Tunicatimonas pelagia: one gene and its partner. The protein of the gene in region 2 interacts with the protein of the main gene of each other region in a pairwise test. Links are inferred from orthologs where the notes say so. Each region holds a gene or a part of one and is shown on either strand. Other genes may lie near its edges. The genes, in order: sucD and sucC.

Region 1 (12,028 bases), 1.7 Mb from region 2 along the record:
CTACTTTGGTTAACGATATTGATGTGCGCCTATACGAAAACGGAGCATGGGTGAGTTACGAGCAGCAAGATTCACTGCGAGGCTTAAAGCGAGAAACACGGCTAATGGAAAAGATAAACGGTCAGTGGCGAATTGCCGGTATGCATACTACCATCTACGGATTAGCAAAAGAAAAATAAGCATATGAATTATGACACCGTAATTTTTGATCTCGGCGGAGTACTGATTGACTGGAACCCTGAGTATTTGTATCGGAAAATGTTTACTGATGAAGCTGAGATGAAACAGTTTCTTCAGGAAGTCTGCCACGGAGCGTGGAATAAAGAACAAGACCGGGGCCGACCGTTTGCCGAAGCAGTAGAAGAACGAACGGCAGCCTATCCGCAGTACGTAGCCGAAATACAGGCGTATCACAGCCGTTGGGCGGAAATGCTGGGCGGAGCTATTGAAGAAAATGTAGCGGTGCTGGAAGACCTACGGCAGAAGCCCAATATTAGTCTGTACGCGATCACCAACTGGTCGGCCGAAACTTTTCCCATTGCCCAGCGCGACTATCCGTTTTTACAGTATTTTGAGGATACCGTAGTTTCGGGTGAGCTTAGGATTGTGAAGCCCGATGCCCGTATTTATCAGACGCTGCTGGATCGACAGCCCAGCATCGTACCTGAACAAGCCATTTTCATTGATGATGTAGCCGAAAATATTACCGGAGCCGAAGCCCTCGGAATCACTGGAATCCACCTCACCCCTGATACCAACCTTCGAGAAGAACTAAAGAAGTTGAGCGTTCTGTAAAAAGAAATCAATCTGTACCAAACTTATCAGTAAAAAGAGACTGAATATGTCCTGTTAGTGCCCGATACACTTCGGCGTAGCTTGGATCATAGGCTTGAAGATAATCCAGATGGTGAGTAATCGTTTTCTGATCATTACGCCAAGCCGGGCCGGTTTGCGATTGGGCTGGGGAAATTTCCAAAGATTTGCTTATCGTTTCCTGAATGAGTGGGTGCAGCAAAGTACTATCTAACTGACGGTCGTGCAGCAACTGTTCCGCCATCCGTAGCAAATGATTAGTAAAATTATTGGCGAACACAGCAGCTACATGTAGTACAGCTCGCTGCTGAGAATTAATAGCTTGCACCTGATTACTGATTTTCTGCGCCAGTTTCGTCAGTTCATCTAACAGTTCTTTATTGTTAGCCTCCACGCAAATAGGAATAGTTTTGAAATGAACCGCTCGTTGCTTACTGAAGGTTTGTAACGGGTAAAACACTCCAATCTGTTGTGTCGGAGCGGCCGTTAGCGTATCCATTGGTTGACCTCCGGAAGTATGCACCACGGCTGATTCTTCCGATAACTTTATTTGCCGAGCTACCTCAGCAATAGCATCGTCAGATACAGCCAGAATAAATAAGTGCGCCGAGCTATCGGAAAAATCCAGGTCGGTTTTTACCTGCGTTTGCTTTAATTGACTGGCTAACGCTCGAGCCTTCTCAGACTGCCGACCGTACACTTGCACTACTGAGCAACCGGCTTTCTCTAAAGCGGGTGCCAGATGCCAAGCCACATTGCCTGCTCCTACAATAGTTATTTTTTGATACGAATTTATCATGATGGAAATTACGAAAACTCCGAAACCATTGAAATCAGTTAAAAGAAGCTCTACCTTTGCGGTTTATTCAGAACTACGCCATGAACGAAAAAATAGAAGCCCTAAAGCAAGAGATTAGCCAGTATACGGTGGCTGACCAAGATGAATTAGAAGTGTACCGTCTTCGCTTTATTAGCCGAAAAAGCGTGATCGGCGATCTGTTCGGTGAAATGAAAACGGTAGCTCCCGAAGAGCGAAAAGCAATGGGGGTACGGCTCAATGATCTGAAGAACGCTGCTCAAAATAAATTTAAAGAACTAATTGCATCACTGGAAGAGCAGCAGAACGGCCAACCCGACGACGTGCCCGACCTGACGCTTCCGCCGGTACCCGATAGCTTGGGCGCAATTCATCCGCTGACCCAAACGCAGAACCGGGTAGTAGAAATTTTTGAGCGAATGGGCTTTAATGTGGCCGACGGGCCGGAAATTGAAGATGACTTTCACAACTTTACGGCCTTAAACTTTCCTCCCAACCATCCCGCGCGGGAGATGCAGGACACATTCTTTATTGAGAAGAATAGTGGCGAAGACAAACAGGACATCGTACTGCGAACGCATACTTCTTCGGTGCAGGTACGGCTGATGGAATCGCAGAAACCACCAATCCGAGCGATTATGCCGGGACGGGTGTACCGCAATGAAGCTATTTCGGCGCGAGCGCACTGCGTCTTCCACCAAGTGGAAGGTTTGTACGTAGACCGCAATGTAAGCTTTGCAGATTTGAAGCAAACCCTGCTGCACTTTGCCCGCGAGCTATTTGGTTCCGAAACAAAAATTCGGCTGCGCCCCTCGTACTTTCCGTTTACCGAACCCAGTGCCGAGTTGGACATTTGGTGGGGCACTGAAACCGAGGCCGACCGTCGGGTAACGAAGGGTACCGGCTGGCTGGAGATTGGCGGCTGCGGCATGGTTGACCCCAATGTGCTAGAAAGCTGCGGCATTGACTCGGAAGAATTTACCGGCTTCGCCTTCGGAATGGGCTTCGAGCGGATTGCGATGATTAAGTATCAAATCAAAGACTTGCGCCTATTCACCGAAAATGATGTGCGCTTTTTGAAGCAATTTAGGGCGTTTGGTTAATATCGATGGTTCAATTGCTGAATTGTTGCTTATCTTCAGTTTTAATAGCTACGTTTGATGAAAGAAGAACCTGACCAGAAAACTGAAGAAACTAAAAAGAACGAAAGCCAGAACAACGCCTACTGGTTAGAACAGTTAGGCATTCCTATGGGGAAGAAGAATTTCTGGAATTCCGATAAGTTTCTCAGTTTGCTAGCTTTTCTAATTAGCATGGGCACATTTACCACATTTGCTTATCAAACTTATCTTATTCAAAAGCAACAATATGCTAGCGTATTGCCATATCTGATGATAACCCCGTACTCGGATGGAGGCGGGAAATATATAAAATGGAGAATAGGATTGGCAAATAATGGTGTTGGCCCAGCTTTCATCAACAATGTTAAAATTTATTATCAGGACTCTATCTACGAACAGTCCCCTTCTTCATTTTACTTCAATTCTATCAATCATTCTGATAGTGCCGACTTTGCTATCTCTAACGTAGATATTAGCCCTGGCTATGTATTACCTGCTGGAAAAACAATATTTTTAATTGGGTCAAGTAGCGAGTATTCTGCTGCGGTTATCAACACACTCTTCGTAAATTCAGACGAACGGGCGATTATTGAAATTGAGTATTCTTCTATCTACGATGAAACTTGGCGAATCCGTTCTGATGATCCTATTCCCAAAAAAATAGAATAACTTTGAACGTCAGAGAGTTCCTCAAAAACTGCCCGGTAGAAATTTGGTCTCAGCATTTCGCTGTGGTAAAGGCAAAGTACGTTCCTAAGGATTTTGTGGCGGTATTTAGCGATAGAGAAGAGATCACGGTAGTAGTTGACGCGCAGCATTTGAATGATGATTGGATTATTGAGTCGGAGCAAGGTTGGCGGATGCTATCGTTTCGGGTTACCTTACAATTTGAGTTGGTAGGTTTCTTAGCGGCAGTCGCGCAGGCCTTAGCCGACGCCCAAATCTCCATTTTTGCGCTCTCGGCTTATTCTACTGACCATTTGTTGGTAAAGGATGCCGATTTGCCGGAAGCAATACGCTGCCTAGAGTCACTAGGTTGTGCTGTGGCTGAATCAGACTAAAGTATTTATGAGTTGACACTTTCTACTTAATTTCTGCGTTGAGCGGAGGAGTGTACGTTGACTTCAAAATGAAAAATAAAACGTTAAACCCTTCTTACCCCGTTCCACTGCTTGTCTCTGGCTTGACCAGGAGACGGCCTCTTTTCAAAGGAGGAGAAAAAAGTTTGTCCTGCCTTATGCTTTTTCCCCCTTTCCTAAAGTGGCCGCTATGGAATAGGGCTAGGGGAATTTATGCGCTTGCTTTTTTCCTATGTCTCCTAGCCGGTTGTGAAAATGATCTGCTATACGATCCTATCCCCCCGGTGCTAGTAGACGAAACGATTAACCTAACCAATCAAGAATTTTTGCCCCTTCGGCAAGATGGTGGCTTTGTCGAGATTATAGGTGGCTGGAAGGGTATTTTGATCTATCGAGAAAACGCAACTACCTACCGGGCTTTTGAGAAAGCCAGTCCCCATCGATTTGAAGAAGCCTGTGCCGAAATATTTGTTGATCCATCCGGTTTTTTCATACAGGAGGGTTGTGACAATACCGTCTACGACTTTCAGGGTAATCCGGTGGGCGGGGTAAGTCCGTTGCCACTGCGCCAGTACGGTACGCAACTAGATGGTAACTTCTTGTACATTTTTAACCTTCCATAAGGTTAGTGTTATTGTGTTTATGTGTTAGAGTGTTATTGTGCCTATACTGGGTCGTACTAGTTTGAATAGTTGAAAACATTAGCACCCTAACACTTCGCACTTTAACACTGTATCGGTTTGGCAATGCGCTGATTTGTCCTATTTTTGTCAAAAATTTTTTCCCCACCCTATGAGTGTTCTAGTAAATAAAGATTCCCGTATTATTGTTCAAGGCTTCACTGGTTCGGAAGGTACTTTCCACGCCGAACAAATGATTGAGTACGGCACCAATGTAGTTGGTGGCGTAACGCCTGGTAAGGGTGGGCAAACCCACTTAGATCGTCCGGTATTCAATAGTGTAGCCGAGGCCGTAGCCGAAAAGCAGGCCAATGTATCCATCATATTTGTACCCCCGGCCTTTGCCGCCGATGCCATCATGGAATCAGCCGATGCCGGTATTGAGGTAATCATCGCAATTACCGAAGGAATTCCCGTGAAGGACATGATGGTAGCTAAGCACTACCTAAAGCAAAAAGAGGGCGTACGGCTGGTTGGCCCCAACTGCCCCGGGGTAATTACTCCCGGCGAAGCCAAGGTGGGTATTATGCCTGGTTTTGTATTTAAGCCCGGTAAGGTCGGAATCGTATCTAAATCGGGAACGCTTACTTACGAAGCAGCCGATCAGGTGGTAAAAGCCGGATTGGGTGTTTCTACGGCAATTGGCATCGGGGGTGACCCAATTATTGGAACTTCTACCAAAGAGGCTGTAGAACTACTCATGAACGACCCAGACACCGACGGCATCGTAATGATCGGAGAAATTGGCGGACAGTACGAACCGCAGGCTGCTCGCTGGATTCAGGAAAACGGAAATAAAAAACCAGTGGTCGGCTTTATTGCCGGACAAACCGCTCCTCCCGGTCGCCGGATGGGTCACGCCGGAGCTATTATTGGTGGTGAAGAAGATACTGCCGAAGCTAAAATGCGCGTGATGCGCGAATGTGGCCTAATTGTAGTAGAATCTCCGGCTACCATTGGCGAGAAAATGGCGGAGGCTTTGTCGTAGATTTATCCTTATCTAACATTCAAGTGAGGCAAGTTTCTGTAATCTAATCGGTGATACAGAAACTTGCCTTTTTTGGTCTCTAAATGATTCTATTTCGCAAAGCTCACCGAGCGCATCTCTCTAATTACGGTTACTTTCACTTGCCCAGGGTACTGCATATCTTTTTCAATCTTACGAGAGATCTCAAACGAAAGGTTGCCTGCTTGGTCATCAGTTACATTATCAGCATCTACAATTACCCGCAGCTCCCTTCCGGCCTGAATGGCGTAGCATTTACTTACCCCATCAAATTCTAAGCCTAGCGACTCTAAATCTTTAAGTCGCTGAATGTAGGAATCAACAATTTCGCGCCGAGCCCCGGGGCGAGAACCCGAGATAGCATCGCAAGATTGAATAATCGGAGATATAATGGCAGTCATCTCTATTTCATCGTGGTGCGCGCCTACGGCATTGCACACATCGGGGTGCTCGCCGTACTTTTCGGTTAGCTTCATCCCGAGCAAAGCATGGGGTAACTCTGGTTCTTCAGGCCATACTTTTCCGATGTCGTGCAGCAAGCCCGCTCGCTTGGCTAGTTTAGGATTGATTCCTAGTTCAGAAGCCATAGTAGCGCAGAGGTTGGATACCTCACGGGAGTGCTGTAGCAAGTTCTGTCCGTAAGACGAGCGGAAGCGCATTCGCCCGATCATCTTAATCAGCTCAGGATGTAAGCCGTGAATTCCCAGATCAATTACTGTGCGTTCGCCGGTCTCAATAATTTCTTCTTCAATGTTTTTGGTTGTTTTAGCAACCACCTCCTCAATACGGGCAGGATGAATACGACCATCAATCACCAATCGGTGTAAGGAAAGGCGGGCGATCTCCCGGCGCACCGGATCGAAACCAGAAATAATGATGGCTTCGGGAGTATCATCTACAATAATTTCTACCCCGGTAGAGGCTTCTAAGGCTCGGATGTTACGCCCTTCCCGACCAATTACTTTTCCTTTTACATCGTCGCTTTCAATATTGAATACGGATACACAATTTTCGATAGCGTGTTCGGTAGCAGTACGCTGAATGGTATCTAGCACTACTTTTTTAGCGTCTTTGGTAGCGGTAAGTTTGGCCTCCTCAATAATATTTTTGATGAGTGCTGTAGCCTGCGTGTTTGCCTCATCTTCTAGGCTTTTTATAAGTTGCTGTTTGGCTTCGTCCGCTGATAATCCAGATACTTTCTCCAGAATGGCCACCTTCTGCTGATGCACTTTTTCTAACTCACTTTGCTTTTTGCGGGTAACTTCCAGCTGGGTTTCCAGGCCTTCTGCCTTTTCCTTTAGCTTATTTTCCTGACCACGCAGTTTTTCCGCTTGCTCGTTGAGCCGAGTTTCCCGCTGCTTAAGTTTGTTTTCGTTAGTAATTAGGATATTCTTTTTTCGATTGGATTCTTCCTCAAATTCTGATTTTAGCTTCAGAAACTTTTCTTTGGCTTCGTAGATTCTTTCTTTCTTAATAGACTCGGCCTTGCTTTTCGCATCTTTGATAATAATATCGGCTTTGGCCTGCACGGTAGTTTCTTGTTGTTTGAGGGCAGCTTCTCGATCCTTAAGCTGTTTTTCCTGCGTATCGGTTTTCCGCTTGGATACCAGTAAGCCGATGAAGAACCCTGCCCCTAGGGCCGCAATTACGGCGACAAGTAAAATTATGGTTGATTCACCCATGATGATATAGTTAGATGTGGATACTACAGACAGTAGCCTAACTACACTGCCGATGAGCGAGTATTAACGAAGGGTATGCACGTTAAACAGCACTAGAGGCTGCCTACATTTAGCACTACGATATGGCTTGGCTAATAAGTCGGTTTAAACGACCGATCTTATCAGCGATCACCTTTTCCGTTTCAGCTTGCTGGGTTTGGTACGCTAACTTTTCTAAAAACGCATCAAAGGCCACTACTGCCAGCAGATCTTGCTTATCAGTAGTATTATAGCTCTGGCGGTAGTGCTGAATCTGTTCGTTCAGCATTCGGCTCGCTTGCCGGATACGTTCTTCATCTTCGGGCTCAACCCGCATAGGATACTCTCGGTCCCCAATTTTTATTTTTATGGAAAGTGCCTCCATGAAAATGTGCTTTACTGGCTCAAATGAGCAATGCATTTATCAATTTTCTTGATGTACTCGTTAATAGTACGCTTTACTTCAGTAGTTTCGCTGTGATCAGCTACTGTCAACTGAGCAAGTTTACTGATTTTAATTGATTTTTTAAAATGCGTTAATTCTTCTTCTTTAGAAGTGAGCGCCAGCTTCAGTTCTTCGTTCTCTTGTTTTACTCGGGACAATTCTTCCTGCAATGCTGTGTGCTTATCAAGAAGTAGCTCGATTTTCCTTTCTAGGGTTACAATTTCGGACGAGAGTATAGTAGGGTGGATCATGCAGACGGACGTATTAGCAGAGTTTGGTTTTGGTTAAGAGAATATGAGAGCCAGCTTGCTAGTCCGCCTAGCTGGTAGCGTGGCCAATGGACTATTGGCGAATTTCTGCGTGAAGTTCCTGTTCAAATTGCTTCATAAGCCGGTTCATTGTTTTGTCAATAATTTTATCAGTCAGCGTTCGATGCTGGTCTTGTAAAATAAAGCTGAGTGCATAGGCCTTTCTTCCCTTCACCAACTGTTCACCTTCGTAAACATCAAACACATTGATGCGCTTTACCAAGTTATTGCCGTTGGCCTTCGCCACCTGTTCTACTTCCCTAAAGGTTACTTCCTGATCTAATACCAGAGACAAATCTCTCCTTACCTCAGGAAATTTAGAAATTTCCTGAAAAACTGTTCGCTCCTTGGTTGAGGTGCCGCGCAATTTTTCTAGCAGTACTAGCCACTGTACTACCGCACAAAAAACGGGCTGTTTTACCTCGGCCAAATTCGCCGTTTTAGTATCGATTTTACCGAGTTTAGCTACTATTTTTTCCTGATGAGTAAGCTGTAATCCGTAGCTAAAGAATGGGTCGTTCAAGGGTTCTTGAACTATTCCAGTGATACCAAACCTATTAAAAATTATTTGAATATGCGAGGACAAATGATGAAAAGATACTGGCTCTGCCGATGCCATCCAGCTTTCGGCTTGCACCAATCCGGTCATAAAAATAACTAACTCCTTTGCTTCCAAATACTTATCCTCTTGGTGCCTATAGGTTGTTCCGAACTCAAAAAATTTCAAATTTTTTTGCTGACGATTGATGTTGTGCGCGATTACCTCTAGCCCAGAGAATAGTAAGTGCTGGCGCATAACGTTGAGGTCTTCACTCAGCGGATTGTATAACGAAACGGCGGTTGGCTCCTGAACATACGCTGGTTTGGTAAGCGAGTTGGTCACCATTTCGTAAAACCCGTTTCCGACTAACATCTCACTGAGACGTAGCTGTAGCTTTCGATCATCAATTTCAGGGAAGCGAGCGATATAATCGGCACTTAGGTAATCGGCCGTTACTACCTGATCGTAGCCATGAATCCGTAGGATCTCTTCAATAATATCTGCTTCCCGCTGCACATCTACCCGGTAAGGTGGTACCAGCACGGTAATACTGGTTTCATTTTCTTCTACTACTTCTATCTCCAGTTGTTGCAGTATTTCTGTAATCTCCCCACGGTCAATCTGTTTACCAATGAGCCGATCTACATTTTTGTACTTTACCGCTACCCGAAACGATTCGATGGCATTAGGGTACACATCTACTATACTCGAGGATATTTGCCCTCCCGCAATCTCTTTTATTAGCAAAGCAGCCACCTTTAGGGCGTACACCGTAATATTAGGGTCGGTGCCCCGCTCGTAGCGAAACGAAGCATCAGTTTTTAAGCTGTGGTGCTGGGCAGTGCGCCGAATGTACTCCGGCGAAAAGTAAGCACTCTCCAAAAATATATTTTGGGTGCTTGCTTTCACTCCCGACTTAATGCCCCCAAATACTCCAGCAATACACATGCCCTCTTCAGCATTGCATATCATCAGGTCTTGGGCCAGTAGTTTTCGCTCTTTTTCATCTAGCGTAGTGAAGGTGCTCCCTTCCGGCAGGGTTTTTACAATTACTTTCCCCCCGGTAATTGCATCGGCATCGAAGGCGTGCATGGGTTGGCCTAGCCCGTGCAGCACGTAGTTGGTAGCATCCACTATATTGTTGATCGGCGATAAGCCAATAGCCCGTAGCCGAGCTTGTAGCCAATCAGGTGAATCTTGCACGGCGACGCCGCTAATGGTTAATCCCGAGTAGCGAGGGCAAGCTTCGGTATTTTCTACCACTACTTCAATAGGCAAATTCTGATTATCTACCGAGAAGTTTTCGGTATTAGGTAGTGTTAGTGGTTGGTGGTACAACGCTTTCAGATCGCGAGCTACGCCAAAGTGGGAGGCTGCATCTGCCCGATTAGGAGTAAGTCCAATTTCTAGCACCTGGTCCGATACTAGTCCGAAGTAATCAGCCGCGGGAGTACCGTTGGGTAGCTGGGTATCGAGCACCATAATACCGTCGTGCTGGGTACCTAGCCCAATTTCATCTTCGGCACAAATCATTCCCCGTGATACCTCACCCCGAATTTTTGATTTTTTGATAGCAAAAGAATCTCCTTTAGTTGGATACAGTGTGGCTCCTACTTTGGCAACAATGACCTTTTGCTTTTCGGCTACGTTAGGAGCACCACAAACAATGGGCAGCGGTTCCGCTTCGCCCACATCCACTTGAGTTAAACTAAGCCGATCGGCATTAGGATGCTTTTGTACCGAGAGCACCTCGCCGACGACCAATCCCTCCAAACCGCCCGGAATCTGATCGAACTTCTCCTGGCCTTCCACTTCCAGACCAGAAAGCGTGAGCTTATCGGCAAGTTCTTGAGGCGATGCCGTAAGATTGATGAATTCGCGAAGCCAGTTGATGGATATTTTCATTACCAACGCTATTAAATAAAAAGAAGGTGGCACCTATCGGGATGCGTACCTTCAAAATGGGTTGGCAAAAATAAGAATTTTGAACAGAAGTCGTGCTCTCTGGGTAGGAATTACTAGAGTAGGCACTGAATAAAAAAATGCAAGCCCCCAGAAGGAGCCTGCACCAATACAACAACCTAACAAAAATACTTATAATCGCATGGCAGAGCCGCCCGGCGAACTATCACCCGGCGAGGTCGCCCGCCGTACTATATTACTTTAGATCAATACTCTTGGTGTACACGTAGTTATTACCCAAGATAGCTAAAGAGTACTGTCCTCGGTTTAGCTTAGACAAATCGAGGCCTTTAGCAAACTTCTCCTGAGAGGCTACTCGCTCCTCATAAAGTACCCGCCCATCCTGATCAAAAAGCTTTAAGGATACTGACGAGTTGATCTGGTTCTTAAAAACTACACTTACTTTCTGTGGTTCTACCTTTATAGCCGGCTTAAAGTACACAGCCTGGGCTGCTCCTTCATTAAGTGAAAAAGCTTCCTTAGTAGTACCATTGGCCGTACGAACTTCCACTACGTACTCACCGCTCGGCAAGCGAGAGAAATCGTACTTTTTCATGTAGGCATCTTCACCATTGAGTGTTTCGCGGTACAGCGTTCGGCCGTTTTCATCTTTAATACGTAAAGTGGCTTGTTCAGATGAACCGACACTGGCTACCCGGATTAAAGCCTTCTTACTTTCGTTTTCTAGCGATCTAACACTAATTTTAGTATCAGTGCCACTAGCAGCTACCACGTTTCCTACAAATAATAGAAATACGGCAGCAATCATTAGCGTTCCTTGAATAGTTTTCATTCTTGTTTTTGCTTTTAATGGTCTAACTTATGGTCTTTGACTAACTTACAAATTTGAACTTTTGGTTAACCGTTCACTGCAAATATACGCAGGTATTGAATAGATTGTTGAATAATTTTCAACAAAAATATCAATTCAATATAAAAAACATAATGAAATGAATATTTTATAAAGAATTATCTAATCATTTATTAACTGTATAAAAAGATGAGCTTAAGGGTATACTTCCGTTCAACATTTTTTTAAAAAAAGACTGAATAATTGTAAATATTGTAATTCTTCAATTTGTAAGGTTCGGGTACCGTATTTTGCCATTTTCAATCACTTTTTTTGCGGACTATTTCTTGTAATCGTCATTTTCACTTGAATACTTATGCCGAGAATCTCTCGTAAGAAAAAAACCTATGCCATTGGTGAGGTTCTTCGCAGCTACTTACAAGATCAGGCTCGTTTAACTACGGTACCCATCACGTACCAAGACCTACGGCGGTATAACAATACTATTCCACTCTATGATAAATTTAATAAAGACACGTTGTGGGTAACAGTGTTGTACCCTCAGCAAGACATGGATCGCATCTACTACGCGCTGAAGATGATCTACTCTATTCTGAAAGCGGATGGTGACGTATCGGTGATGGAGCACTTGTACGTAGACCGAGTTGATTTATGCATCTACGGCAATACCCGCCCGTTCCGAATACGCATTGTAAACCGTATCAATGATAACTTCGATTATTTCTATATTAAGCATGCCGATGCC
Region 2 (12,047 bases):
TTCCCTATTATTCTGGCGGTGGAATCATCTTGCGATGAGACCTCAGCAGCTATTAGTAAAAACGGGGAAATACTTAGTAACATTGTTGCTACTCAAGCGGTTCATGAAAACTACGGGGGTGTGGTTCCGGAATTAGCTTCTCGGGCTCACCAACAAAATATTGTTCCAATAGTACATCAGGCCCTTCGGGATGCAAATATAACAAAAACTATGCTGAACGCAGCGGCTTACACCCAGGGGCCAGGCTTGTTAGGAGCATTACTAGTAGGCTCTTCTTTTGTGAAATCGCTGGCTTGGGGTTTACAGATTCCTTTGCTTTCGGTTAACCATATGCAGGCTCATATTTTAGCGCACTTCATTGAGTCGCCCCAACCTCAGTTTCCGTTTCTCTGTCTGACGGTAAGCGGAGGTCATACCCAGCTCGTAGTAGTTCGCGATTATCTGGATATGGAAATCATTGGTGAAACGCTGGACGATGCGGTAGGCGAGGCATTTGATAAGATTGCCAAGTTGCTAGGGTTGCCTTATCCGGGTGGCCCTCATTTAGATCGTATTGCCCAACAAGGAAACCCTAAACGATTTTCTTTTCCCATTACTTCAATGCCTGACCTAAATTTTTCATTTAGTGGGATAAAAACCGCCGTGCTTTATTTTCTGCGTGATCAGATTAAGCAAAACGAGCGATTTGTTGAAGAAAATCTACCTGATTTATGCGCCAGCGTACAAGCTACTCTCATTAGCATGTTGTTAGAAAAAGTAGAAGCTGCTGTTAGCCAGACGGGTATTCGTGAAATTGCTATTGCCGGAGGGGTGTCCGCTAACTCAGGGTTGCGAAACCAACTGAAGGTATTAGCCCAGCAAAAACAATGGCAGGTGTACATTCCGAAAATTGAGTACTGCACTGACAATGCCGCTATGATTGCTATGGCCGCTCATTATCAGTATTTAGGCGGACAAACCGACACCCTAACTGCTAGCCCCAACCCTCGCCTAAAATTTGGCAAGCAAAGTAATGATTGATGAATAGTGATTAATGAACAATGATTAATGAATAATGTAACTTTCATCACTCATTATTAGGCTGATAACGGGCGAATAGTCCACCTGGAATTGTTTCTAACAGCACGGAGTAAGTTAATACCGAACGAGGTACTACTGCGCTCTGGAAAGCGGGAGTGGCCTGAATAGCCGCCAGAAGCCCTTGCCGAATTTTCTTGCGCTCATTAGTACCAATTGTCTCAATTTGAGAGCGTTGCAACAGTGCGTCTACACCAGACTCTTGCTCTAAGTACTTTTTCAGTATCGGTAACTCTTCTTGCAGATAGGGACGAAGCTTGGCCAGCAAGTACATCGTCATGGCTTCTACGTCTTTATTGCCGTTGAGGTACGGAATATTCTGCCAATGTTCCACCACAAAACTCTCTACCGCTAGAATACTGTGCTGAGTCTCTTTTTCAGAGAGGTTGAGCTTATCGCGTAATTCATCCAAAAACTGCCGCTCAGATTTGCTAATTACCTTATCTGATAAAATAATCATGGTAGCCAACTCAAGTAAGTACCGCTTAAGAACGGGCGATTTAACTTCGCTCCACTTGATGTTTTCCATGCTTACCCGTTCCAAAATCATTTTCTTACCCTGCTCTTCTAAATCCTCGGGTAACTGAGATAGCGTTAGAAAATACTCCAAAAATTCTTTTTCTTCTTTTTCAACAATTCCGTTGGCCCAGGCGGCCGAGGAAAGTACGTATAAAATTAACAACCGTAACCGAATATGGCTCTTTATCACTTTCTCTCTCTTATCAGTATCAGCGTACGATTGAATCCAGGGATGAAAGCAGTAGACATCAATAAAAGAAAGCGCACTGTGCATAATGGCTTGCCAAAATTCATCTTTGGTATTAGAAGCCATAGATTGGGTACGGGCATCCAGGGCTTGTTCCGAAAAATCAATTCCAGTTTTTGATGAGCGAGCTAAAAAGCCACCCCGCGACTTAGGTTTAATATTAGGGTACAGGGCAACGTAGTATTCTCCAATCCGGTACGTCACCTCTGAAATAGCATCAGCAAAATCAACCTCTCTTTTTAGGCTGTGGTATCGGTTGGTAGTAAGAGCACTATTTAGTAAACTTTCTAATAGTAAAATTTTCCACCGTTGCTGATCCGTAAGTTGGTCTACTTTGAGCGATTTCAGTAGCGTTTTGTAAGAATACGGCATTTGAGCTGGGTAGCCGTACAATAATCCGGTAGCTTGCATTAACTCATAAATGAGTTGGTCAAAGGCTGCCGACGTAGATTTTTGATCTTTTAGTCGCTGAAACTCCTGGTGCAGTACGTAGTGGTGGCGGGTAGTTAAGTATTTTTTTAACCAACCTTTTTCTTGCCATTTCATAGAGAAATTGTTTATGAGAAGAAGCTCAAGTTGGTGAAAAATTTTAGAGGAGAGAAACAAGATATTTCTTTTTTCCTTAGTTGTAGGGTTATTACGGGTATTGAATTTAGAAAATGTAAAACAATAGTAGGGAATAGGTTGGTGAAGCCATTTATCCCTATTAAATTAGGTGTTCGTTACTAAAAGTTATTGTTTATTGGGTAAGTATGGGCAAGCAAGAAAAACCAAAATTTTCCAGTCAAGTATCGGTAAAAAATAGAAAAGCTCGGTTTGAGTACCATTTCTTGGATACTTACGTAGCTGGATTAAAGCTGATGGGAACGGAGATTAAATCGATACGAGAGGGGAAGGTAAGTTTACAAGAGGCTTACTGCTACTTTAATAATCATGAGCTGTTTGTAAAACAAATGCATATTACTCCCTACAGCCAGGGTACGCATTACAACCACGAAGCCACCCGCGAACGTAAGCTTCTTTTGAAAAAGAAAGAATTAGCTAAATTAGAGAGCAAAATGAGTGAAAAGGGGCTAACGATTGTGCCTACCCGGCTTTTTATTAATAATCGTGGATTAGCTAAGATGGAGATTGCACTGGCTCAAGGAAAAAAACTGTATGATAAACGAGATGATATTAAGCGACGTGATACGAACCGAGAACTGGATCAGATGAAATTTTAGTCGTATGCATTGGAAAGAATTTTCTCACCCACCATTCAGAAATCGGGAGTATGAAGCGTAATGTGCTGCTGTTAAACCAAGACTATCAGCCGTTGACTGTTTGTTCAATGGAGCGGGCTTTTCTATTAGTATTTCTGAATAAGGCAGAGCTACTTACCGAAGCAGAAAACGACGAAATTCGTACGGTTAATAAAACATTCCCCTGCCCGGCAGTGATCCGGCTGTACCGTTACGTAAACCTTCCTTACCGGGGGGTAGTGCTAACTCGCCAAAATGTATTTAAACGAGATAAGTTCACCTGCCAGTACTGCGGATCACCCAAGAACCTAACGCTCGACCATGTGATTCCTCGGTCTAAAGGAGGCAAAACCAGTTGGGCTAATCTGGTAACAGCCTGCCAACCTTGCAATACCCAAAAGGGAGATCGTCGCCCTCACGAAGCCAATTTGAAGCTTCAGCAAAAACCCCATCGGCCCACCTATCTGATATTTTTGCGCGACCATTCCGGCTCTATGCGAAAAGAGTGGCAGCCTTTCCTAAACTACTAGCCGAAAGGTGTAAAGTGCTATTGCACTCATTCTTTCTGCTTTCCCCCAAAGCTTACATAAGTAACTTACTGATAGAAGTATAATAAATTAGCGCACACATTAGCTAAAAATTTGATGAATATTTGAATAGTTTTATTTATAAGTAAAAAAAGTTATTTAATATCTAATTAAACCTTTTTGCCTTTTAAGTATCTAAACAAATATTATTCACCAAACGAATAGCGAAATGAAGCTTACTAATAACTGGAAAATTGTATCTGCCGGACTATCTCTGGCTATTTTAGTGTCTTTCTCGGCTTGTCAGGAAGATGGCGAAGAGGTTAGCTCTAGTGCTGATGAAGCTGAAGCAATCGCGCTTGATGAGGCAGTTGCTGATGATCTATTTGCGGATATTGACCTGTTGAGTGACGAAGCAGCTGAGTACGAAAGCGAAAGCCAAGGCGGGCGTCTGGAAAATACTGAATCCATCCTGATGAGCGATTGTGTAGGACGAGGAGTGGAACGTCTGCGGGCGGACGGAGTGCTCACCAAAACTGTAACGTTAGACTTTCAAGAAGGCTGCGAAGGGCCGAAAGGGCGGGAGCGAGAGGGCACCATGATTGTGACCCACGTTACCGATACAAATGCAGCTACCTACACGGTTTCTACTACTTTTCAAGATTTCTCCCTGGATGGAAGAAAAGTGGAGGGCACCCGAACCCGGGTTTACTCCCGAGCGGAAGCCGGAGTACAGCAGGTGCAAATTACATTAACCGAGGGAAAAGTAACGTTGGAGGATGGTCAGGTGATTGAGCGCAGTGGCTCATTCAACAAAACCTGGAACCGAAGTTCTGGCGAGACTACCGTGGTAGGGAGTGCTAATGGAGTTAACCGCAATGGTGTGCGCTATACTTCAACCATTACTGAGCCTTTACTATATAAGCGAAGCTGCCGAGCTGACGGAATTTTTATGGCAGTAGAAGGAGAGCGTAGCATTACCCGAGAAGGAAAATCAGTGGTTACGGTAAACTACGGGGAAGGCGCGTGCGACAAGACAGTTGATATTACCGTAGATGGCGAAACCCGCAGTATAGAAATGACAATTACGAAGAAAGATTAAGAGTGGGAAGATTGAAGTCAGAAGAAATTAAACCTCATTCAAAGTGGGAAGCCGGAAGAAGTTAAAATCCCTACTTCGGTCTTCCCGCTTTCTGCTTTTTTACACAACTTCTTCTACCCGGTCGGCGGCATCTTTCAGCAGAATAGCCGAATACACTTTCAAGCCAGATTCTTCAATGATTTTAGCTCCTTCTTCGGCGTTGGTTCCCTGCAAACGCACAATGATGGGTACCTGAATATCACCAATATTCTTGTAGGCTTCAACTACTCCATTGGCCACTCGGTCGCAACGAACAATACCGCCGAAAATATTAATTAGGATAGCCTTTACGTTGGGGTCTTTTAAGATAATTCGGAATCCAGCTTCTACGGTTTCGGCGTTGGCACTACCCCCCACATCCAAAAAGTTAGCTGGTTCCCCGCCTGATTGTTTGATAATATCCATAGTAGCCATAGCCAGTCCGGCTCCATTTACCATACATCCCACGTTTCCGTCTAACTTCACGTAGTTCAGCCCGGCTTTGCCCGCTTCAATTTCTAGCTCCTCTTCTTCGGTAAGGTCACGCAACTCGGTTAAGTCCGGATGACGGTAGAGTGCACTATCGTCTAGATTCACTTTGGCATCAACCGCCAAAATTTTATCATCCGACGTTTTTAGCACTGGGTTAATTTCAAATTGGGAAGCATCGGAGGCCATGTAGGCTTTGTACAGCGCCTGAATAAATTTCACCATCTGCTTAAAAGCCTTCCCTTCTAAGCCTAAAGCAAAAGCCACTTTACGAGCCTGGAACCCCTGCAAGCCAATACCCGGATCAATCCACTCTTTGATGATTTTTTCGGGAGTACTTGCGGCTACTTCTTCAATATCCATTCCGCCCTCAGTGGAGGCCATAATCACGTTACAACCCTTAGCCCGGTCAAGCAAAATGCTTAAGTAATATTCTTTAGGCTCATTTTCGCCCGGATAATATACATCTTCAGCCACTAACACTTTGTGCACTTTTTTGCCTTCCTCTCCGGTTTGCGGTGTAACCAACTGCATTCCCAAAATCTGATTAGAAATCTCCTTTACTTCTTCTTGGCTTTTAGCAAGTTTTACTCCGCCCCCTTTTCCCCGGCCTCCCGCGTGAATCTGAGCTTTTATCACATACCATTCGGTACCAGTCTCCTGGTTCAATTTTTGGGCGGCTTCTACTGCTTCTTCAGGAGTGTTGGCTACAATACCTTGTTGAATTTGTACACCGTAACTTTGCAGTAGGTTTTTAGCTTGATATTCGTGTATGTTCATGCAGAAAAAATTTTTAGCGAAGGTATTAAAAATACTGTTAATTTTAGCGTTCTAAACAAATTCTACGATGCTAAGAGCGGAAAATATTGTGAAGCGATACCGTAACCTGGTAGTATTAAAGTCGATAGACCTAATCGTAGAAAAGGGTAAAGTAGTCTCTATTGTAGGTGCGTCAGGAGCGGGTAAGAGTACGCTATTGCATATTTTAGGTACACTAGATCAACCCGATCAGGGAAAAGTATTTTTAGACGATAAGGAGCTTACTAAACTAAAAGGTGCTCAGTTGGCCGAATATCGCAACCGCCATGTAGGGTTTATTTTTCAGTTTCATAATTTATTACCAGAGTTTACGGCTCTAGAAAATGTCTGTATTCCGGCGTATTTGGCTAATCATACCTCAGATAAAGAAATTAAAATGCGAGGCACCGAACTGTTAGAACGGCTGGGGCTGCGCGACCGTATGCAACACAAGCCCTCCGAAATGTCGGGCGGCGAACAGCAACGTACCGCCGTGGCCCGCGCTCTAATGAACAACCCTTCGGTAGTTTTTGCTGATGAACCTAGTGGCAACCTAGACTCTCGCAATGCCGAAGAGTTACACAATTTATTTTTCCGTCTGCGCGATGAGCTTAACCAGACCTTTGTAATTGTAACTCACAATGAAGAATTAGCCAATATGGCTGACCAGAAGCTAGAGATCAAAGACGGTATGATTGTAGAGTAGAACAAACATTATTTTTGAAACAGAGTTGCGTGTACTAACGAAGCTTCGTTATTATTGCCACTATGATGCCTCAATCTTATCATGTATGGTACTGCTTAGTGAGTCGAGTACTACTCGTCTGCTTTCTCATGCTGAATGTGGTAGGGTTTTCCTGGCATTTACATAACCATCATCGTTCAGATGCAATTGGTAGCGGGTTCGCTGGCTATTCTGATGCTTACTTTTCGGCTGATGAAGCTTGTTCCCTGTGCGATTGGCTCACCCAGCAGACCTACTTTGGTGCGACTCTACTGCATCCAGAAGTTATAGACAAGTCTTCCGACATTTGGAATAATGCTACGCCTCAGAGCGCGTACTTTTTTGGTTTGCACCAAAATCAGTCTTCTCGAGCCCCACCATCTCAGAGTTAGTGCTCTTTCTTTATTACTTTTTTCAATACGCTGATCTCTACCAGTATTTCTGTAAGAAGAGATTAGCTTACCCTTTATACCAATTTTCCAGTTAGTTTTTCACGAATTATTTTTAATCCTATGAAATTGATTTCATTTGCAGCCTATGCGCTGCTAATCAGTACAGTATTATTGTTCACCGCCTGCAATGAAGATGATGATGTTCCGCCAGAAGAAAATCCTGAAGAGCAAATCACTAGGGTTATACTTACCTTTACCCCGGATGGCGGCGGTGATACGGTGACAGCTACCTGGGAGGATCCCGATGGGGAAGGCTCAGAAGACCCAGTAAAGACTGACATTGCTCTAGCCGCCAGTACGACCTATACTCTGAGGATAGAACTCTTTGACGCCCTTGACCCCGACGACATAGAAAATAAAACCGAAGAAATAGAAAATGAGGATGATGAACATATGTTCTTTTTCGGTTGGGATGATGAGGTGTTTACTGATCCTGAAGGAGATGGTAACATTGATGCCCGAGCCGATCTAGTTAACTACGAAGATCAGGATGGTGGGGGCTTGCCACTAGGACTAGAAACTAGGTGGACCACTGGGGATGCTACTAATGGAATGTTTACAGTTGTACTTAAACACCAACCTCCGTTAGATGATGGCACCCCTATAAAGACTGCTACCTCTACCGCTACCGACGGCACATCTGATATCGAAATTGATTGGAATATTGCGGTTCAGTAGAATCACTTGGGAGAAAGAAACGTAGTATTGCTACTTTCTCCCAATCATTTCTGAAGAAAAAAGTGGTTGCAAGCCTAAAGAAAAAGTCGGATGTTTGGAAACAAGCTAGTTCGTGCTAATATTCGAGCAAAGGTAAGCGATACACTATGAGAAAAACAGTAGTGGTCATTGGCGGATCATCGGGTATTGGAAAGGCTATTGCTGAGCGTTTTGCTCACGAAGGTTGGCGAATTATGGTGGGTGCTCCCGACTTAGCTGCTACCCAAAAAGTGGTTGGTAATTTAGCTGGCGAGGGACATGTTGCTGTAGAAATAGATGTAGTTTCTGATGCCCAGATTGAGAGGCTTAGAACACAAGTAGCCGGGCAGTCTGCGGGATTACATACGCTTATTAACTGTGCTGGTATTTCGCGGAGTATACCTTTACTGGAACCTGACTTCGCGAAGTGGGATCAACTGCTACAAGTAATGCTATACGGCACCGTAAAAGTTTGCCGGGCTTTGGTTCCTCAGTTAGAAGACGGAGGGCGTATCATTAATATTACCTCTATCCATCACGACAGAGTGGCCTACGGTAGCTCGGCTTACGGCATGGCAAAAGCGGCGATTACGCAGCTTACCCGGGCATTAGCCGTAGAATTAGCCCCTCGAAATATATTAACCAATGCTATTGCTCCTGGTTTTGTGAACACACCAATGTCGGTAAAAGAAGACGGAAAAAACGAGCTGGAAACCCAGTGGTTTTACGACAATTACATCAAAAACAGTCATCTGCCACTAAAAAGAGCTGGAACACCAGAAGAGATTGCTGGAGTAGCTTGGTTTTTGGCCGGACCGGACGCTTCCTATATGACTGGCTCAGTTTTAGAAGTAAACGGTGGACTGACGGTTACTTTTTAAAGTATATGGTTAGCTTCAGAAAAAAGAGCCTTGGCTTTAACTTAGCCAGAATAGTAAAAAGAGAGGAAATAGTGCACTCGGAAGGATTCGAACCCTCAACCCCCAGAGCCGAAATCTGGTATTCTATCCAGTTGAACTACGAGTGCAGTGTACAGCTTTGCTGTAAAGGACTGCAAATCTAAGAGAAAAATATCAATATTAAAACGGATAAGAAATTTGGGGACAAAAAAACTGCCTCAGATAGTGAGGCAGTTGTATAGTTATGTAAAGAAGAGTGGTGCTTAACTAAATACTTTATCTCGAGTATGATCTTCTACCATATCAGGGTACGCTCGCATTTTATGCTCACCAATATCCAATCCTTCAATTTCTTCTTCTCTAGATACTCGTATGCCTACGGTTACTTTAAGTAAGTAGAAAATCAGTAAGGCCGAGACAAAACAGAAAACACCAACCACACCTACGCCAATTAGCTGACTGACGAATTGAGCCCCTCCGGCTAATTCTCCGAAGATTCCTACCGCCAATGTTCCCCAAATACCGCATACTAAGTGAACTGAAATGGCTCCTACCGGATCATCCAATTTCATACGATCAAAGAACACAACAGCCAGTACTACTAAGGCTCCTGCAACCAACCCTATGATAATTGAATCAGTTACTCCCATTTGGTCAGCCCCCGCAGTGATACCGACTAAACCACCTAAAATACCGTTGAGCACCATAGAAAGATCGTTAGAACGAACCACAATCAGAGCCGTTATCAGTGCCCCAATAGCTCCGCCAGCAGCAGCTAGCGAAGTAGTGACAAAAACCAAAGATACCAAACCAGGGTTGGCACTTAGTACTGAGCCACCGTTAAAACCGTACCAGCCAAACCACAGCAAAAATACTCCGATAGTGGCCAGTGGCATACTATGACCAGGAATTGGGCGAATTTTTCCATCTACATATTTACCTAATCGAGACCCTAGCAGCATTACACCTACTAAAGCTCCCCAGCCTCCCACGGAGTGAACTAGGGTAGAACCCGCAAAATCGTAGAATGAAGTTTCCATAGCATCCAGGAAGCCACCGCCCCATTTCCACATACCTACCATAGGATAAATAAGCCCCACATAAATAACGGTGAAAATAAGGAAGCTATTCAGTTTAATACGTTCGGCTACAGCTCCCGAAACAATGGTAGCGGCGGTAGCAGCAAACATTGCCTGAAAGATAAAGTCAGTCCAATAAGTATACCCTTCATTGTATCCACCATCGTTAGCTCCTTCGGGCATATCTAAGCCAAACCCAGCAAAACCGAAGAAGCTCCCCGTAAATTCATCACCGGGATACATAATATTGAAGCCCCATAAACAGTAGGTGAGCAGCCCAATGGGCAGAATTGTCGCATTTTTAAATAAGATGTTAACGGTATTTTTAGACTGAGTAAGACCAGACTCAAGTGAGGCAAAGCCCAAGTGCATGATAAACACCAAGATGGTGGCCATCATCATCCATAAGTTATTCGTAGTAAAGATTTCTTCCATTAGTTAGAGTAGCTTTTTAGTAGAGTTTTTTTGAATGACTAAATTGTTTGATGGTTCTATTGCTAAATGGTCACTAGTTAAGAAAAATTGAAAATTGCAGATCAGAAAGTTAGTCGCTGGATTATAAGATTCAGCCTTTTGGTTTTGTCAGCGGTTGATTTTAAATTACGGTCTCTACTTTCCATTACCCCTTGTCAATTTTCAATTTCACATTGTTAATTGATAGCCTCGTGTCCTTTTTCTCCGGTGCGAATGCGATATACCTCATCTAAATGAGTAACAAAGATTTTACCGTCACCAATTTTGCCGGTTTTTGCTGCGTCCAGAATAGTGTCTACTGCTTTTTGTAAGAATTCTTCAGACACCACAATTTCTAACTTAGTGCGGGGGATGTAGCCTACATCATACGTTGTGCCCCGGTAGGTACGGTATTCCTTTTCTAAGCCATGCCCTTTTACATCGTAAAATGATAGAAAGGTGACGCCAGCATCGGCTAGGGCTTCCACCACCTGCTCAAACTTAGAAGTTCGGATAATGGCTTCAATTTTTTTCATAAGATTATTAGGTATTAGTGAAAGTGAACAAAAGATTAATATGAAAAGAAGCGCATGAGCAGTTAAATTAGCCCAAAATATTGATTGTAAATACTAAATAAGGAATTAATGCCCTGAATGCCAAGCTACTTTATAAAAAATACGAGCATTAGGTATAAATAAGTCAATAAATAGCTATTTTTAGTTTGATTCTTACAACAATTACTAGATTTTATTAAATCATTGACATTCAATTATATGAGGTTATAATTCCGGTATAGATGATGTAAAGCGATTGAACGGTCTGCCTGAATGAAGAAAAAATAGACAGCTCAAACGATTTTACTTTCTTGATCGTTCTCAGATTAATTTTCTTCTAACAACCGTAATTTACGCTACTGTTAATGCTTCATTTCCACTGCCTCAGAAAGCGACTACTAGCTTTGCTAATTATGTTTGTCATTTTTTGCAACTTGCCAATATTAGTCAACGGTCAAGGAATTACTATTGCCAAAGTAAAATACGATGGTGGGGGCGATTGGTACGCCAACAAAACCGCTTTGCCCAATTTGATTGATTTTTGCAATAGTAATCTGAACACAAATCTGGCGCTGGAGGAGGAAGTAGTAGATGTAGGTAGTCCTGAGCTGTTTTTATACCCGTACGTGTATATGACTGGTCATGGAAACATTGTATTCACTGATGATGAGGCTGAAAATTTACGGAAATATCTGATTTCGGGAGGGTTTCTGCACGTGGATGATAATTACGGTTTGGATGAGTTTATTCGGCTGGAGATGAAAAAAGTATTTCCTGAATTGGAGTTTGTTGAACTACCAGTAGAGCATCCAATTTATCATCAGAAGTACGATTTTCCGAAAGGCTTACCCAAAATTCATGAGCACGACGGCAATCCGGCTCAGGGTTTTGGTTTGGTTTATGAAGGACGATTAGTTTGTTTTTACTCCTACGAAAGCGATTTGGGCAATGGCTGGGAAGACCAACGTATTCACAATGACCCCGAAACAGTACGCCAACAAGCCCTTAAAATGGGAGCCAATATTGTTGCTTTTGCCTTTACGCAGTCAGAGTAGAAGACAAAATACAAGAACTTCTTACCAGCCCACCTTGTTAGTGAAACATATTTGTGAGGTTTCGCACATAATTACAGTTTTCAATCGTTATAGGATAGCGCATATTTCGTATATTTA

Evidence for each region.
Region 1: the proteins of sucC (region 2) and sucD interact in binary tests that used the Escherichia coli proteins (3 or more experiments, as listed by UniProt). The link is inferred for Tunicatimonas pelagia from one-to-one orthologs.

What each region holds. Positions count from the first base shown.
Region 1 is NZ_CP120683.1:2,889,451-2,901,478, reverse strand. Bases 3,583-6,560 are described here. They hold sucD (succinate--CoA ligase subunit alpha), read left to right. Parts: upstream 3,583-4,622; coding sequence 4,623-5,498; downstream 5,499-6,560. Other genes in these bases: rny (ribonuclease Y), read right to left, coding at 5,588-6,560; P0M28_RS12250 (hypothetical protein), read left to right, coding at 3,989-4,453; P0M28_RS12255 (ACT domain-containing protein), read left to right, coding at 3,583-3,812. Also shown: P0M28_RS12280 (hypothetical protein), read left to right, coding at 1-179; P0M28_RS12275 (HAD family hydrolase), read left to right, coding at 184-795; P0M28_RS12270 (Rossmann-like and DUF2520 domain-containing protein), read right to left, coding at 803-1,612; pheS (phenylalanine--tRNA ligase subunit alpha), read left to right, coding at 1,693-2,733; P0M28_RS12260 (hypothetical protein), read left to right, coding at 2,791-3,420; more of P0M28_RS12255, read left to right, coding at 3,423-3,582; more of rny, read right to left, coding at 6,561-7,198; P0M28_RS12235 (cell division protein ZapA), read right to left, coding at 7,314-7,601; P0M28_RS12230 (hypothetical protein), read right to left, coding at 7,613-7,912; pheT (phenylalanine--tRNA ligase subunit beta), read right to left, coding at 8,004-10,415; P0M28_RS12220 (T9SS type A sorting domain-containing protein), read right to left, coding at 10,669-11,265; P0M28_RS12215 (hypothetical protein), read left to right, coding at 11,639-12,028. UniProt on the Escherichia coli protein: Succinyl-CoA synthetase functions in the citric acid cycle (TCA), coupling the hydrolysis of succinyl-CoA to the synthesis of either ATP or GTP and thus represents the only step of substrate-level phosphorylation in the TCA.
Region 2 is NZ_CP120683.1:1,228,920-1,240,966, reverse strand. What follows is about bases 3,907-6,903. They hold sucC (ADP-forming succinate--CoA ligase subunit beta), read right to left. Parts: upstream 6,001-6,903; coding sequence 4,813-6,000; downstream 3,907-4,812. Other genes in these bases: P0M28_RS05080 (hypothetical protein), read left to right, coding at 6,787-6,903; P0M28_RS05085 (ABC transporter ATP-binding protein), read left to right, coding at 6,068-6,724; P0M28_RS05095 (hypothetical protein), read left to right, coding at 3,907-4,713. Also shown: tRNA (adenosine(37)-N6)-threonylcarbamoyltransferase complex transferase subunit TsaD, read left to right, coding at 1-1,020; P0M28_RS05110 (hypothetical protein), read right to left, coding at 1,067-2,389; SsrA-binding protein SmpB, read left to right, coding at 2,596-3,066; P0M28_RS05100 (HNH endonuclease), read left to right, coding at 3,117-3,614; more of P0M28_RS05095, read left to right, coding at 3,841-3,906; more of P0M28_RS05080, read left to right, coding at 6,904-7,134; P0M28_RS05075 (hypothetical protein), read left to right, coding at 7,255-7,872; P0M28_RS05070 (SDR family NAD(P)-dependent oxidoreductase), read left to right, coding at 8,019-8,771; P0M28_RS05060 (ammonium transporter), read right to left, coding at 9,053-10,303; P0M28_RS05055 (P-II family nitrogen regulator), read right to left, coding at 10,519-10,857; P0M28_RS05050 (DUF4159 domain-containing protein), read left to right, coding at 11,289-11,930. UniProt on the Escherichia coli protein: Succinyl-CoA synthetase functions in the citric acid cycle (TCA), coupling the hydrolysis of succinyl-CoA to the synthesis of either ATP or GTP and thus represents the only step of substrate-level phosphorylation in the TCA.